2 regions of the Ruegeria sp. BHSB172 genome follow, and region 2 is predicted to be linked to the other one. Evidence: riboswitches for the same ligand, from Rfam matches in the RefSeq annotation. Region 2 holds a riboswitch; the other holds the start of a gene.
The links. Region 2 has a riboswitch for cobalamin ahead of AC2FM3_RS06930 (CbtB domain-containing protein). Riboswitches for the same ligand answer to the same signal wherever they lie in the genome.
Positions count from the first base shown of each region.

Region 1: it holds a riboswitch for cobalamin, as region 2 does, so the genes downstream of both, AC2FM3_RS07890 (hypothetical protein) here and AC2FM3_RS06930 (CbtB domain-containing protein) in region 2, are expected to answer to the same signal.

Region 1 is NZ_JBXWRZ010000010.1:83,044-90,139, reverse strand. It holds gene AC2FM3_RS07910 (bifunctional 2',3'-cyclic-nucleotide 2'-phosphodiesterase/3'-nucleotidase) at 1-891, shown strand, start outside; RNA gene ffs (signal recognition particle sRNA small type) at 932-1,028, shown strand; gene AC2FM3_RS07900 (alpha/beta hydrolase family protein) at 1,091-1,948, opposite strand; gene AC2FM3_RS07895 (TetR/AcrR family transcriptional regulator) at 2,032-2,604, shown strand; cobalamin riboswitch at 2,633-2,846, shown strand; gene AC2FM3_RS07890 (hypothetical protein) at 2,934-3,341, shown strand; gene AC2FM3_RS07885 (protein-tyrosine phosphatase family protein) at 3,345-3,848, opposite strand; gene AC2FM3_RS07880 (DNA polymerase III subunit gamma/tau) at 4,005-5,759, shown strand; gene AC2FM3_RS07875 (YbaB/EbfC family nucleoid-associated protein) at 5,846-6,190, shown strand; gene recR (recombination mediator RecR) at 6,237-6,830, shown strand; gene AC2FM3_RS07865 (TetR/AcrR family transcriptional regulator) at 6,944-7,096, shown strand, end outside.
Region 2 is NZ_JBXWRZ010000009.1:20,321-27,416, forward strand. It holds gene AC2FM3_RS06900 (CaiB/BaiF CoA transferase family protein) at 1-659, opposite strand, end outside; gene AC2FM3_RS06905 (thiamine pyrophosphate-binding protein) at 646-2,265, opposite strand; gene AC2FM3_RS06910 (DUF302 domain-containing protein) at 2,345-2,806, opposite strand; gene AC2FM3_RS06915 (DUF1636 family protein) at 2,951-3,295, shown strand; gene AC2FM3_RS06920 (hypothetical protein) at 3,283-3,777, opposite strand; gene AC2FM3_RS06925 (CbtA family protein) at 3,842-4,540, opposite strand; gene AC2FM3_RS06930 (CbtB domain-containing protein) at 4,545-4,715, opposite strand; cobalamin riboswitch at 4,752-4,960, opposite strand; gene cobF (precorrin-6A synthase (deacetylating)) at 5,004-5,747, opposite strand; gene cobA (uroporphyrinogen-III C-methyltransferase) at 5,740-6,468, opposite strand; gene AC2FM3_RS06945 (cobyrinic acid a,c-diamide synthase CobB) at 6,465-7,096, opposite strand, start outside.

The sequences.
Region 1 (7,096 bases), on a different contig from region 2:
CAAGTGTTTCAAACCGGACACGCACGGACACGCCGCCGTGCGGCATCGCCGGTCGGGCGGACAGAGCAGGCCATGCACAGCTATTTCACTTTCTGCGGGCTGGATCGCGGCCTGACCTTGGTCGCCGCCGCCCAAGCCGCAGCGCTGCGGCCGGTTCTGAAAGAGTCGAAGTTGGAAAACCTTCCGCTGCTGTCGAGCGTAGCACCGTCCAAATTCGGGGGTCGGGCCGGGCCACGCCATTTCACCGATGTTCCGCGGGGCGACGTGTTCCTGCGCCACGTGTCGGATCTGCATGTGTTTCCCAATGAGTTGCGGGCGGTCGTCGTTTCCGGTGCACAGTTGCGGGATTGGCTGGAAATGTCGGCAGCAGTCTACCGGCAAATCGACGGCGCCCGAGAAGCAGACCTGATAGACCCGCAGGCGACCGGGCACAATTTTGACGTCCTGCACGGGGTGACCTACGAAATCGATCCGTCATGCCCGCCGAGTTTCGACCTTGGCGGACACCGGACCGGTAACGAGAATGGGCGGATACGAAACCTTTGCCATCACGGCACCCCGGTCACGGCGGAACAGGCTTTTGTCGTGGCCGTCAACAACTATCGGGCCAATGGCGGTGGCAATTTCCCGATCCTGCGGCAAAATCCGGCGATCCAGATGCCGCGCATGAATATCCGCGCGATCGTCCGGGATTACCTGTCCGGAGCGCTGGAACGCGATCCGCTCGAAGATGCTCCGGCCAGCTTTTCCCTGACCGGTTTCCACGGGCGTGCGGCCGTGCTGCGCACCGGACCGGGCGCCGAGAAATACCTGGATGAACTGGCCGCTTTCAGCCCCGAGCCGCTTGGGTTGGACGACCAGGGCTTTCTCCGGATTCGGCTGTGGCCGTGACGGGTTGCCAAGCGCCTGCGTGATGCCTATATCGGCGGTCGAGAGGTTGGCGCGGGCAAGCGCCTCGCCAACCTGGTCAGGTCCGGAAGGAAGCAGCCACAACGAGCCCCGCTTGGGTCGCTGTCCAACCTCTCACTTGATGCCGTCACGGCACACTGTTTTCCGATCATTCCCTGATGCAGGACCGCCGGACTGGTCGTCAGGCAACCAGCCGCGGCCAGATTGCGCGGCTGCGCCGAGCGAAGGCGCCGATATGGCCGACCTCGCGCAGGCCGAAGGCGGCCGGGGCCAATAGATGGCGCCGCGCCGCAGGCCCGTACAGCTCGGCCAGCCGCCAGACCGCCGGCGGCGGAACCGTCTGATCATCCTCCAGGGCGATGACGTCCACCGGGGTCGTCATTCGGCCCCAATCGGCCGGCGGAAGCGTGTCGCCCAGTTCCGGCAGATAGCTGTCGGGTGACGTACACCACTTCCGCCACTGCCAATAGACCCCGGATGGCAGGTCGGACCCGAACCCAAGCATCCGCCCCGGCAGATAGCCCAGCAGACGCACCAGAGGCGGCACATGACCATACCAGAACAGGCTCGCCAACCCTTTGTAGGGCCAGGGATGATCGGCCAGGGTCACCAGCCCCGAACACACGCAGATCATCCGCTCGATCCGGTCGATCCCGGGCTGAAGCGGCCCCAGCATCCCGCCAACCGAATGACCGATGACCCAAAGCTTGGCATCGGGATAGCGCCGCCGCATCTCGGCCTGCGCCGCCGGCATGTCCTTCAGCGCCCAATCGGCCATCGTGGCATCCGAGTCTTTCAGGCGCCGTTTCAGAGATGTCCCGAAATCGCGATAGTCATAGGTCAGGCAGGCCATGCCCCGTTCAGCGGCCAGCCACCGCGCGAAATGCTGGTAGTAGTCCCGCGGCACGCCGGTTGCCCCGTTCAGTACGACCGCGATTTCCGGCATGGCCATCGGTGCATAGAGCCGCGCCGAAAGGTTTACCTCGCTCGTTGAAAACTCGAAATCCTCGACTTTCACGGTCTGCTGCGAATCCAACATCCATGCCTCCAAGCGCTCTGGACCGATTGGTCTAATAATTTCATCTGGACCGATCGGTCCAGCCCTGTCAAGATGCGTGCAAGATGACCCGACGTCCGCAAAACACCCGCGATCGCCTGACCCAGACCGCCGCCCGGCTGTTCCAGCGCTCGGGCTACAACGGTGTCGGCCTGACCGAGATCCTGACCGAGGCCCGGGCGCCCAAAGGCTCGCTGTACCACCATTTTCCAAAGGGAAAGCAGGATCTTGCCCTCGCTGCGGCCAGCTGGGCTTCGGACGGGATGCGCGACATGATCGCGGCGGCGTTCAACGACGCGCAGGATTTCCGCGCAGGAGTCACCACCCTTTGCCACAAGATCGCGAAAATGTTCGACACCTCGCCGCAATGGGAGACCTGCCCGATCGCCGCCACCCTGTTCGAAAGCCCCGACAACCGGGCCTTCCGCGACCATGCCGACCGGCTTTACGAAAGCTGGATCGACGAGGTGCGCGGCCACGCGGAACGGTTCGGCGTCGCGCATCCTGACATGGCGGCCGACACCCTGTTCATCATGATGCAGGGCGGTTGGCAACTGGCGCGCGCGCGTCGGGATTCGAATGTGCTGCGCCGGTTGCCCGAGCATGTCCCGTGGGACCGGTTCCAGCCGCGCGAATGAATGCGGCTTGACTCGGCCCGACCCTGACCGCTAGCGATTGGGTGATGGTTCCCGCGCCTTCAGCCGGGATGAAAAGGGAACACGGTGCGGCCCCCCGGGACAATCGGAACGGGCCAATGCCGGGACTGCCCCCGCAACTGTAGGCGGAGAGCGATGCCGAGATACCACTGACCGCAAGGTTGGGAAGGTCGGCAAAGCAACGACCCGCAAGTCAGGAGACCTGCCATCAAACGTGAAACCGAAACTCGGACGGGGTGTCCGGGCAGGGTCTGGCCGTGAAATCGGCTGTCCGCCCCGGTCCGCCCCGCCCAGCGCGCGGAGGGCGCATCATGATCTGGAAGACCAACACGCACGAATTTTCCGCAACCGTCTGCCAACGCACGGGCAGGACCTGCCCAGCGCTGGCGCATCTGGCCCGGTCGGTCGCGCAGGCGGTCGCGGCGGCCGACGCGGCAACCTCGCCCGATTTCCGGGTGGAAGGCAGCAGCGAACTGACCCATTGCACGCCGGGCTGCATGGCCCGCTTTGACGCTCGCGCCGACCTGATCCGGGTGTATTGCGGCGCACGCGCAGGGGCAGATACGCAAAGCCTGGACGCCTATGCCGACCTGATGTTCAATGATCAGGCCGATGCCTGCCCCGCGCAGGGGCTGGACACGTCACCCTGCGCGATGCTGCAGGCGGTCGCGCTGGATCCCACCACCCCGGCGGAACACGCCTTGCCGGCAGTCATCTGACGGTCAGTCCGGGGTAGCAACCCGAGCCGGCGCCACGGCCCAAAGCAACTGCGCCTCGGTTTCCACGGCGCAGGGGCGAACGGCCCGCAGGCGTTTGAGCGCCGGTTCCGGGGCTTCGCCACATTCGATCATCAGGCGCAGAACGGCCATGCCGGATCGTCCACAGCCCCCCCGGCAATGCACCAGAACTCGCCCGCCGCCGCTCAGCGCATGGCGGGCGGCGGCGCTGACTGGCGGCCACTGGCCGTCAAATTCATCCCCCGGCGCCGAAAAATCGGCGACCGGCATATGCGCCCAGCGGCTAGCACGCCCTTGGATGTCCGATCCGAAATCTCCCGCCCCCACGGCGACCATCTCGGCCAGGGTCGTCATCGAGATCACAAGACCCGGCGCCCAGCCCCCGATCAGGTCCAGGTCGCCGCGGTAGTCGCCGCCTCCGCCGGGTATCGAGGTCAGGGCAAGCGAACCGCCCCCGACCTGCAGGGCATGAACAACCAGATTGGACATCGAAACCACCCCTCGGGAAACGCATCACTGAAAACTATTGGTCCAGTATGGCCCAACCAGCGCCACCGCCAAAGCGAAAAACCTGCACCGGCGCTGTGGACGCGGGGCACCGGGAACTCTACCCTGCATCGTCAGTACGAATCCGTCAGAGCAGACATGACCACACAGTCCAGCCCCGCCTATCAGGTTCTCGCCCGAAAATACCGCCCGGAAACCTTTGCCGACCTGGTCGGTCAGGATGCCATGGTGCGCACGCTGAAAAACGCGTTCGAGGCGGACCGGATCGCGCAGGCCTTCATCATGACCGGCATCCGTGGCACCGGCAAGACAACCACGGCCCGGATCATCGCCAAGGGCATGAACTGTATCGGCCCCGACGGCAATGGCGGACCAACGACCGAACCCTGCGGCCAGTGCGAGCATTGCGTGGCCATCATGGAAGGTCGCCATGTGGACGTGCTGGAAATGGACGCCGCCAGCCGCACCGGCGTGAACGACATCCGCGAGATCATCGACAGCGTGCGCTATCGCGCCGCCAGCGCGCGGTACAAGATCTATATCATCGACGAAGTCCACATGCTGTCGACCAGCGCCTTCAACGCGCTGCTGAAAACGCTGGAAGAGCCACCCGAGCATGTGAAGTTCATCTTTGCCACGACCGAGATCCGCAAGGTTCCGGTCACCGTGCTGTCGCGCTGCCAACGGTTCGACCTGCGTCGGATCGAGCCCGAGGTGATGATCGGCCTGCTGCGCAAGATCGCCACCGCCGAGGGCGCGGAAATCTCGGATGACGCGCTGGCCTTGATCACCCGCGCCGCCGAAGGCTCGGCCCGGGATGCGACCTCGCTGCTGGATCAGGCGATCAGCCATGGCGCCGGCGAAACCACCGCCGACCAGGTGCGCGCGATGCTGGGGCTGGCCGACCGGGGCCGCGTTCTTGACCTGATGGACATGATCCTGCGTGGCGATGCGGCCGGGGCCCTGACCGAACTGGGTGCGCAATATGCCGAGGGCGCCGACCCGCTGGCAGTGCTGCGCGATCTGGCCGAAATCACCCATTGGGTCTCGGTGGTGAAGATCACCCCTGACGCGGCAGAAGATCCGACCGTCTCACCCGATGAGCGCACCCGCGGACAGCAGATGGCCGAGGCGTTGCCGATGCGGGTGCTGACCCGGATGTGGCAGATGCTGCTGAAGGCGCTCGAGGAAGTCTCGGCCGCCCCCAACGCCATGATGGCCGCGGAAATGGCGGTGATCCGTCTGACCCATGTGGCCGATCTGCCCAGCCCGGAAGAGTTGATCAAGCGCCTTCAGGACAGCCCTCCGCCGCCCGTCGGCGGGCCGGGGGGCGGCGTTCCGGTCGCCGGAAACAGCGTCCCGCCCGTGACCGCGACGGCCTCGGCCCATGCGCCAGCCCCGCGTGGCGTGGGCGGCGCGCCGACGGCGGCGTTGGCCCAGGATGTGCAGACCGCGCTGGCGCGTTATCCAACTTTCGAGCATGTGGTCGAACTGATCCGCGCCAACCGCGACGTAAAACTGCTGGTCGAGGTCGAAAACGGCGTCCGCCTCGTCTCGTACCAGCCGGGACGGATCGAATTCACGCCCACCGAAAAGGCCCCCACCGACCTGGCCGCGCGGCTCGGGTCCGCGCTGCAGCGCTGGACCGGCAATCGCTGGGCGGTCTCGATCGTCTCGGACGGGGACGCCCCCACAATCGCCGAACTGCGCGACGCGGCCGAGCTGGCGCTGAAGGCCAAGGCCGAAGAACACCCTTTGGTTCAGGCGGTTCTGACACAGTTCCCCAAGGCCCGCATCACCCGGATCGAAACCCCTCAGGACCGCGCGGCCAAGGTCGAAACCGAAGCCCTGCCCGAGGTCGAGGACGAATGGGATCCATTCGAGGAAGACTAATCACCCGCGCAGAAGGCGCGCTGCCCTTGTGAAGGACGCAGACGGCCCGTATTTAGGCCGCAATTCGAATGACAGGAGACATACAGATGCTCAAAGGACTCGGCGGTCTGGGCGACATGGCCAAGATGATGAAATCCGCGCAGGAACTGCAGACCAAGATGGCGCAGATGCAGGAAGATCTGAACACCATCATGGTCGTCGGCGAATCCGGCGCGGGCTTGGTCAAGGCCACGGCCTCGGCCAAGGGCGAGCTGAAAGGTCTGGACATCGACCCGTCGATCTTCAACAGCGACGACAAAGAAGTGGTCGAGGACCTGATCCTGGCCGCCATCAAGGATGCGCAGACCAAGGCGGCCGAGCGGTCGCAGGAAGAAATGACCAAGCTGACCGAAAGCATGGGTCTGCCGGCGGACATCAAGCTGCCGTTCTAATCTTCGCCCCTCAAACCCCCGCCGCCAAAGCCACGCAGGAAAGGCCATGAGTTCGAACAGTGACATCGACGCCCTGATCGACCTGATGGCCAAGCTGCCGGGGCTGGGGCCGCGCTCGGCCCGGCGGGCGGTGCTGCACCTGATCCGCAAACGCGCCCTGCTGCTGACGCCGTTGTCGGACGCCATGCAGCAGGTCGCCGCCACCGCGCGCGAATGCCTGAACTGCGGCAACGTGGGCACCACCGACATCTGCGACATCTGCAATTCCGAAGACCGCGCCACCGGAGAGCTGTGCGTGGTCGAAGACGTGGCCGACCTGTGGGCGATGGAACGCGCAGGGGTATTCAAAGGCCGCTACCATGTGCTGGGCGGAACGCTCTCGGCACTGGACGGCGTCGGCCCGGATGACCTGCGCATCCCCCGCCTGCTTGACCGAGTGACTGCCGAAAACATCACCGAAGTGATCCTGGCCCTGAACGCCACCGTCGACGGGCAGACCACGGCCCACTACATCGCAGATCAGCTGGAAGGACAGGTCCGCCTGACCTCGCTGGCGCAGGGCGTGCCGATCGGGGGCGAGTTGGATTATCTGGATGACGGGACGATCACCGCAGCGCTGCGGGCGCGGAAGGAACTGTAAGGCTTCGAAATCCGTGCACTTTCTTCGTGGGCGATGACCCGACGTTACGTCATCTGGATTTTCATCCGTCAACCCACTAGACGACCGGTCTATTAACTGCCATCTCGTGACCCATGAGCACGCAACGCAAGGATACCCGGAAACAGATTCTGGCCGTGGGCCGCCGGCTGACCGCCGAGCGTGGGTTTGTCGGCGTCGGCCTGAGCGACCTGCTGAAAGAGGCCGGAGTTCCCAAGGGCTCATTCTACCATTACTTCGCCTCGAAA
Region 2 (7,096 bases):
ATCAGCCATGCGATCTGGCTGTCGACCAGTGCGATGTCGATCTGCTGGCCTTCGCCGGTTTGATCCCGGTGGCGCAGCGCCGCCAGAATGCCGACGGTCGCGTACATGCCGCACATTACGTCGGCGATGCCCACGCCCACTTTCATCGGGGCTCCGTCCGGCTCGCCCGTCAGCGACATGATCCCGCCATAGCCCTGCGCCATCAGGTCATAGCCAGGCTTGGCCGCGTTCGGGCCGGTCTGGCCGTAGCCCGAGATCGAACAGTAGATCAGCCCCGGAAAGTCGCGCGAGAGGGTTTCATGGTCCAGCCCGTATTTGGCCAGCCCGCCGGGTTTGAAGTTTTCTATGAAGATGTCGGCATGGGAAGCCAGCCGCCGGATCTGTTCCTGCCCCTCTGGCGTGGCGATATCGATGGCGACGGACTTCTTGTTGCGGTTCGCGGCCATGAAATAGGCGCTCAGATCGGTCGGGTTGCCATCCGCATCGGTAACATAAGGCGGCCCCCACTGGCGGGTGTCGTCGCCACCGGTGGCCGGATTTTCCACCTTGATCACGCTGGCGCCTAGATCGCCCAGCAGCTGCGTACAGGTCGGGCCGGCCAGAATGCGCGACAGATCCAGAACCTTGACGCCCTTCAGCGGTCCGTCAGATGCGGCCATCATAGCCTCCGCGGTCGATCTCGGCGGCGATCACGGTGAACGTGTCGGCGGCCATCGCGGCCTTCAGCGCCGCCCGCAGTTCGGCGCGGTTGCGTACGGTGTGGCCGTTTCCGCCGAACGCCCGGCCCATCGCGGCATAGTCATGCCGGTCGAAATCTACGCCCCGGTTGCCCATCTGGCGCTGGCGTTGTTTCAATTCGATCAGTGCCAGGCTGGCATCGACAAAGACCAGAAAGATCGGGTTTCCGCCCATTTCTGCGGCGGTCGACAACTCACCGGCCACCATCAGGAAACCGGCATCGCCGGAAAAACTGATCACCGGTCGGTTTGGTTCGGCCAGTTTCAAGCCGATCGCCATTGGAACGGCGCAACCCATCGTGCACAGCGCCGACGACTGGATCAGGCCGCGCGCTTCGGAGCATTGCCACATCTGGCTAAGGAGGATGCGGTGCGCGCCGCTGTCGGCGGTGGCCAGTGTTTCGGGGGGCAGGGTGTCGCGGGCCTCGGCGATCACGGCGGCGGGGCCCCAGTCGTCATCGGTCGGAAAGGCCGCAGCCAATGCGGCCTTGACCTGCGCCGGTTGGCCTTGGGGCCAAGTCGGTCGTGCAGGGTTGCCCTTGGCGATCGCCTCAAGCGTGGCGCCGGTATCGGCCACCAGGTTCAGCCCCGCCTGGTGCATGTAGTGGTCATTCGCCACGGCCGAGATGTCGATCACGCGTTTCTCGTCCGGGTCCCAGATCTCGCGCCAACCTGGGCGCATTTCGATCGGGTCGTAGCCCAGACACAGGATCAGGTCGGCCTGTTCGACCAGCGGCACAAGGAGCGTGTCGGCCAGGGGCGACAGGCCCGCACCGCCCAGGCACAGCGGGTGATCCTCGGGCACCACGCCCTTGGCCTTGTAGGTCGTGACGAACGGGATGCCGAAATGTTCCAGAAACGCCCGCACAACGCTGCGCGAGTCGTCATACAGCACGTCCAGCCCGATGATCGCCAGCGGACGCTCGGCCTCGGCCACCCAGCGGCGGGCCTTCTCGAGGCATGTCCCCTCGGGCGCGACGCGGGCGGCCCGGGTCAGCCGTCGGCGTTTGGTGACCGACACCCGGGTATCGGCGACGGAAATCGGCACGTCGATATGCACCGGTCCCGGTCGAGGCTGCGTGGCCAGCGACACGGCCTTGTCGGCGATGATGTCGGCGCCCATGGCCGTCAGGGTGAACGTGCCCTTGGTGATCGAGCGATAGACCTGCGCGTGATCCATGACCTGATGGGTATAGGTCAGCGCCTCGTCGGCATCGACGCAGCCGGTCAGCACGATCATCGGCACCCGATCCTGCAGCGCGTTGGCCACGACATTGATGCCGTTCATTGCCCCCGGCCCCAGAGTCGCCACCAGAATCGCTGGCGCGCCGTCGCGGTGGTGCACCGCCTCGGCCATGAAACCAGCGGAGTTTTCGTGCTTGGTCAGGTGAAAGGTGATCCCGGCCTGTTCCAGTGCATCGACCAGTGTCAACACCTCGCCTCCGGGCATGCCGAAGGCGTGGCGGCACCCGGCCTCGTACAGCCGTTGCGCCAGAAGGTCCGCAGCGCGGGGGGACAGGTCCTGCATCGAACAAGCTCCGTAAGTTCCGTTGCGCAGCAGATTGCGGAGGTTCCGGGCCGGCGCAAGCCGCATCACGTCAGTGTGACTAATTGACAGCCATCTCGGCGATGGCGGCGAACTTGGCGTCCAACTCTGCGGCGATCGCGGTCAGGGCGCCGGTGCCATCGGTGTAAGGGGTAAAGACCAGGCTGGGCGTCTTGTAGGACAGCGTAGCGGTTCCGTCCTCGTTTTCCGTGACATAGAGGCGGATCGGCGCCTCGATCATCGCGGGCACCGATTGTTCCAGAACCCGCACCGCATAGTCGTTGTTGAAGACGCCGATGACCCGGTTGCCCGGAATGGTGATGCCGCGCGCGGCGGCGGCCTTGGTCGGCCCGGCCTGGGTGACCACGGCCATCCCGTTTGCCTTGACCGCTGCGATCGTGTCGGCCACCAGCGCGTCATGGGCCTTGGCCGACGGGTGGACGGCCCAACCCGGCCGGGGTTCGATATCGGCCGCCAGCGCGGGAAGCGCCAGCAGGCCGAGGAAAAACACAAGATGTTTCATCGCGGGCTCTCCAAGTCGTGGTTGGCTCGAGTCTTGCCGAAATCACGGGCGCGTACAGTCACAATATCGTGGGTGGCGGGCTTGCGCCGGGGTTGCGAAACCCGCACAAGCGACAGTGTGAAACGGAAAAGGCAGGCGAGGGGCATGCGTGTTTTGATCTGCAGCAGCTGCGCGGGCGAGCGCGACCAGCCGGCCGAGCGACAGGCCGTATTGGAAGCCCTGCGCGCTGCGGGACTGGACGGGCAGGTCGCGATCGCCGAGCACGCCTGTTTCAGTGGCTGCAATGAACCGACCGTGGTGGCGATTCAGGGGGAAAGCTTGGCGTCTTACGTGTTTTCGGGGATCGATCCGGTTGCCGATGCCGATGATATTGCGGCGACCTGCCGGACCATTCTGAACAGCCCGAATGGCTGGATCGAGGACGCCCGGCCGTGCGGGCGGCTTCGCTTGTGTCTGCGGGCGCGGATCCCTGCGCTTCAGTCCACCTGAACCGTGACCGAGGCGCTGACAGGCACCCCATCCACGGCGAGCGGGCTGTGGCTGTTGGCGTTCAGCGAGACCTCAATGGTGGCTTCGCCCTTGGGCAGGTCCGGAAGGTGCATCCAGTCGCCATAAAGCCGCGCTAGCTTGACGCCGTTCACATAGACATGCGCATGGCCTTCGTCAGGCCTGTCCGCCAATGAGGCGTTCTCCGGAGAGAAGTGGAAGTTCTTTGGCACCACATGCAGGTTCCAACCCGCCATCGGGTCAGGGGTGACGGCGATCTCCAGCCCCGGCGCATCCGGTCCGGCGGGCAGGTTGATGGCGGTGCTGTGATCATGGGCCGTGGCCTCGACGTGATGGCCGCCGTGTTGAGCGGGGTCGGTATGGTCGTGACCGTCGAAGGTGACGCCGTTGGCTGCGGCCAGCACGAACCCGGCGCCCCCGCCAAAGACCAGACCGATCGCAAATAGTGCAAGCGAGCGTGTCATCTTGTTTCCTTGAAAAGCAGATGATCCGCCAGTTGGTCGCCGGCGGATCGTGGGATTTCGGGGATCAGGCCGCGGCTTCGACGCGCTTGCCCTCGCTTTGCCAGAAATACCCGGCAAAAGCACCCAGCAGCACCCAGGCCGCAAGACCCACGCCGAAGGCGCGCGCGGCGAACAGGGCCCCGATCTCGGTCGGAACCGGCCCGGTGAACACGTCGGGTTCCGGCGCGCCGATCAGGTGCGGGGCCATCAGAAGCACGGCCGCGACCAGATAGCTGACGATGTTGCCACCAAAGGCGATCAGCCACAGCGCCACCACGGCAGCCGCGACGGTTGCCCACCACCAGATTTGCCGCGCGAACACATCGGCTGCGGCTACGCCCGGAACCTCAGGGGCCAGGGTGAAACCCGGCGCCAGATGAAAGGCGATGAAACCGGCCAGGCCCCACAACACGCCCGTGCGCCCGTCAACCGGGTGGCCCAGCGCCTCGGCCAGCGACATCAGGGCGACCAAAACCAGCGCATAGCCGGTATAGGTCAGCATGGTGAACACCACGCTCAGCCCGTCGCGGGTCAGGTCCGAGAACATGCCCGGCAGCTCGGGATGGGCCGACACGGCCTCGGCCCCGAAATGCACCAACTCCCCGGATTCATAGAGTTCAGCGTGCAGCAACACGGGCTGCACGAATAGCAACTGCAGCAGGGCGACGATCAACCCGGCTGCGGCACCAGCGAACAACGCGCTGGTCAGAATGCGGCTGAACATTGGTTTAGTGGCAGGGGAAGCCGGTTGCGTGGCGCACGTCATGGGCGGCGTCATGCAGCGCCGATGCCTGAACGTGACCGGCCACGGTGATGATCCCCAGGCCCAAGGCCGCCGCGAACACTGCCGAAAGCATGCCGGCGCGTACCGTTGATGCGGTTTGCGTTTGTGTCGTCATTTTCTGTCCTCCTGTGCCGCCGCACCCGACGGCCGGTGTTTCATTGTTCGCCTGGCAGGTCTCCTGGCTTGCGGGTCAGCGCCTCTGTTCGCCTTCCCCCCGAACGGATCGGGAGTGGCTGGTTGAACAGGGCTCACCGCTTACAGTCGCGGGGGCGGCTTTGGATTTGACCTGCGCGCAGGCCGCACCAAATTCCCTCTTAGCATCCGGATGTCTCCGGCAGGACCAGACCCGTCCATTTAGACGTGAATGCCGCTATGGCGCAATCGCCATTTGCGACCTTTCGCGTCAAATCCCGCGCTTTTTGAGGACATAGATATCCATGATCCACCCGTGCCGGGCGCGGGCTTCGGTGCGCGTGCGCAGAATCTCGTCGGCCACATCGGCCAGTGGACCCTTGATCAGGATCTGCTCGGGCATACCCACGTAAGCCCCCCACCAGATGTCAAAATCGGCCATGTTCAGCGTCTGGAACGAACACGCGCCATCCAGCATCACCGCAACCGTATGCGCGTCTCTGGGCCAGCCCTCGTCGCGGATGCGCCGGCCGGTGGTGACCAGATAAGGCGCGCCGATCTCGTTGATGGGCATGGCATGGGCCGCCGTCAGCGCCTGCAGCGCCGTGATGCCTGGGATCACGGTGGTGTTTGGCTGCGGGTCCAGCCGCGCCGCGATTCGCAGCGAACTGTCATAGAGCGACGGGTCGCCCCAGATCAGCAGGGCGACGGTGCGTGCCTCGGGGTGCCGAGCCATCGCCTCCTGCCAGCGCAGGGCGATTGCGTCGTGCCATTCATCCACGCCGCGCAGGTAGCCGTCCTGTGACCGGCGCTCGGGGATGTCGAAATAGGCAATTTGGGGCGGTGTGTCGGTGACCTTGCGGATGATTTCCTCGCGCACCCCCGCCAGATCGGCCTTGTTGACGCCCTTACGCGGGATCAGGATCAGATCGGCCGCGCGGATCGCCTGCGCGCCCTGAAGCGTCACATGATCGGGGTTGCCGGTGCCGATCCCGATCAAGACCAGATCAATCATCGTCGCTCTCCGCCAGCGGACCATAGAGGATCAGCGCCGGCGCGGTACCGATCTCGGAGTTTAGGCGCTCGGCCAGTGCACCGACGGTGGACCGGTGCAGCGACTGCTGAGGCGTCGAAACCGATTCTGCCATCAGCGCAGGGGTGTCCAACGGCAGCCCATGCGCGTGCAGCGCCTGCGCCAGCAGGGGAAAGGTGCGCTTGCCCATGAACACCACCGTCGTCGCGCCCGGGTCGGCCAGCGCGGGCAGGTTCAGGTCCTCGGGCAGCTTGCCGCTGACATCGTGGCCGGTGACGAATTGCACCCGCCGCGCGGTCAGCCGGCGGGTCAGCGGGATGCCCGCCGCCGCGGCCGCGGCAATCGCCGAGGGGATGCCCGGAATGATCTCGTATGCGATCCCGGCGGCGCGCAGGGCTACCAGTTCCTCTTCGAGCCGCCCGAACAGGCCGCCATCGCCCGATTTCAGCCGCACGATTCGTTGGCCGGTCTGGGCGTACTCCACCAGTAGGCGGCTGACGTGGTCCTGCTTGGGCGAGGGCCGCCCGGCGCGCTTACCCACGCCCACAAGGTCGGCCTCTTTGCGCGCATGGCTCAGGATCGGCCCGCTGCTGAGATCGTCGAACAGCACCGCATCGGCCTTTTGCAGCCGGTCCACGGCTTTGAGGGTCAACAACTCCGGGTCGCCGGGACCGGACCCGATGAAGGAAACGAAACCGTTCATGCGCTGGCCTCTGCGATCAGATGGAAGAACGTACCGGTGACATGCCCGCGGCGCGATCCGGTCTGTGGGCCTTCGGCGCCTTCGGCGTCAAAAACCCGGGCCAGGGGTGCATCGGGCTGCTCGACGATCGAGGAATAGTGGAACTCGTGCCCCCGCAGCGCGGTTCCAGCAGAGAACCCGGGCATGTCGGCCAGCAACTCGGCCCGGCGATAGCCCAGGTTGAATTTGCGCTTTTCGTACGAAGTGACCAGGCCCAGCAGCCCGGCCATCCGGTGGCGGGTGCCGTCCTTGTCGATCAGCCCTTGGCCCAAGGCCATGTAGCCGCCGCATTCGCCATGCACGGGCTGCGTTTCGGCATGTTTGCGCAAGCCGGTCAGGAACCGCTCTGCCGCAGCCAGGGTTCCGGCGTGCAGTTCGGGGTACCCGCCGGGCAACCAGACCAGATCGGCATCCGGGGCCGGGGCCTCGTCCGCCAGCGGAGAAAACGGCAGGATCTCGGCCCCGGCCGCTCGCCAGCCTTCCAGAAGATGCGGGTAGGTAAAGGAAAATGCCGCGTCTTGGGCCAGCGCGATCCGTTGCGCCGGAGGGTGCGGCAGCGCGGCCGACGACGGCCCCATCGGGCCCGAGG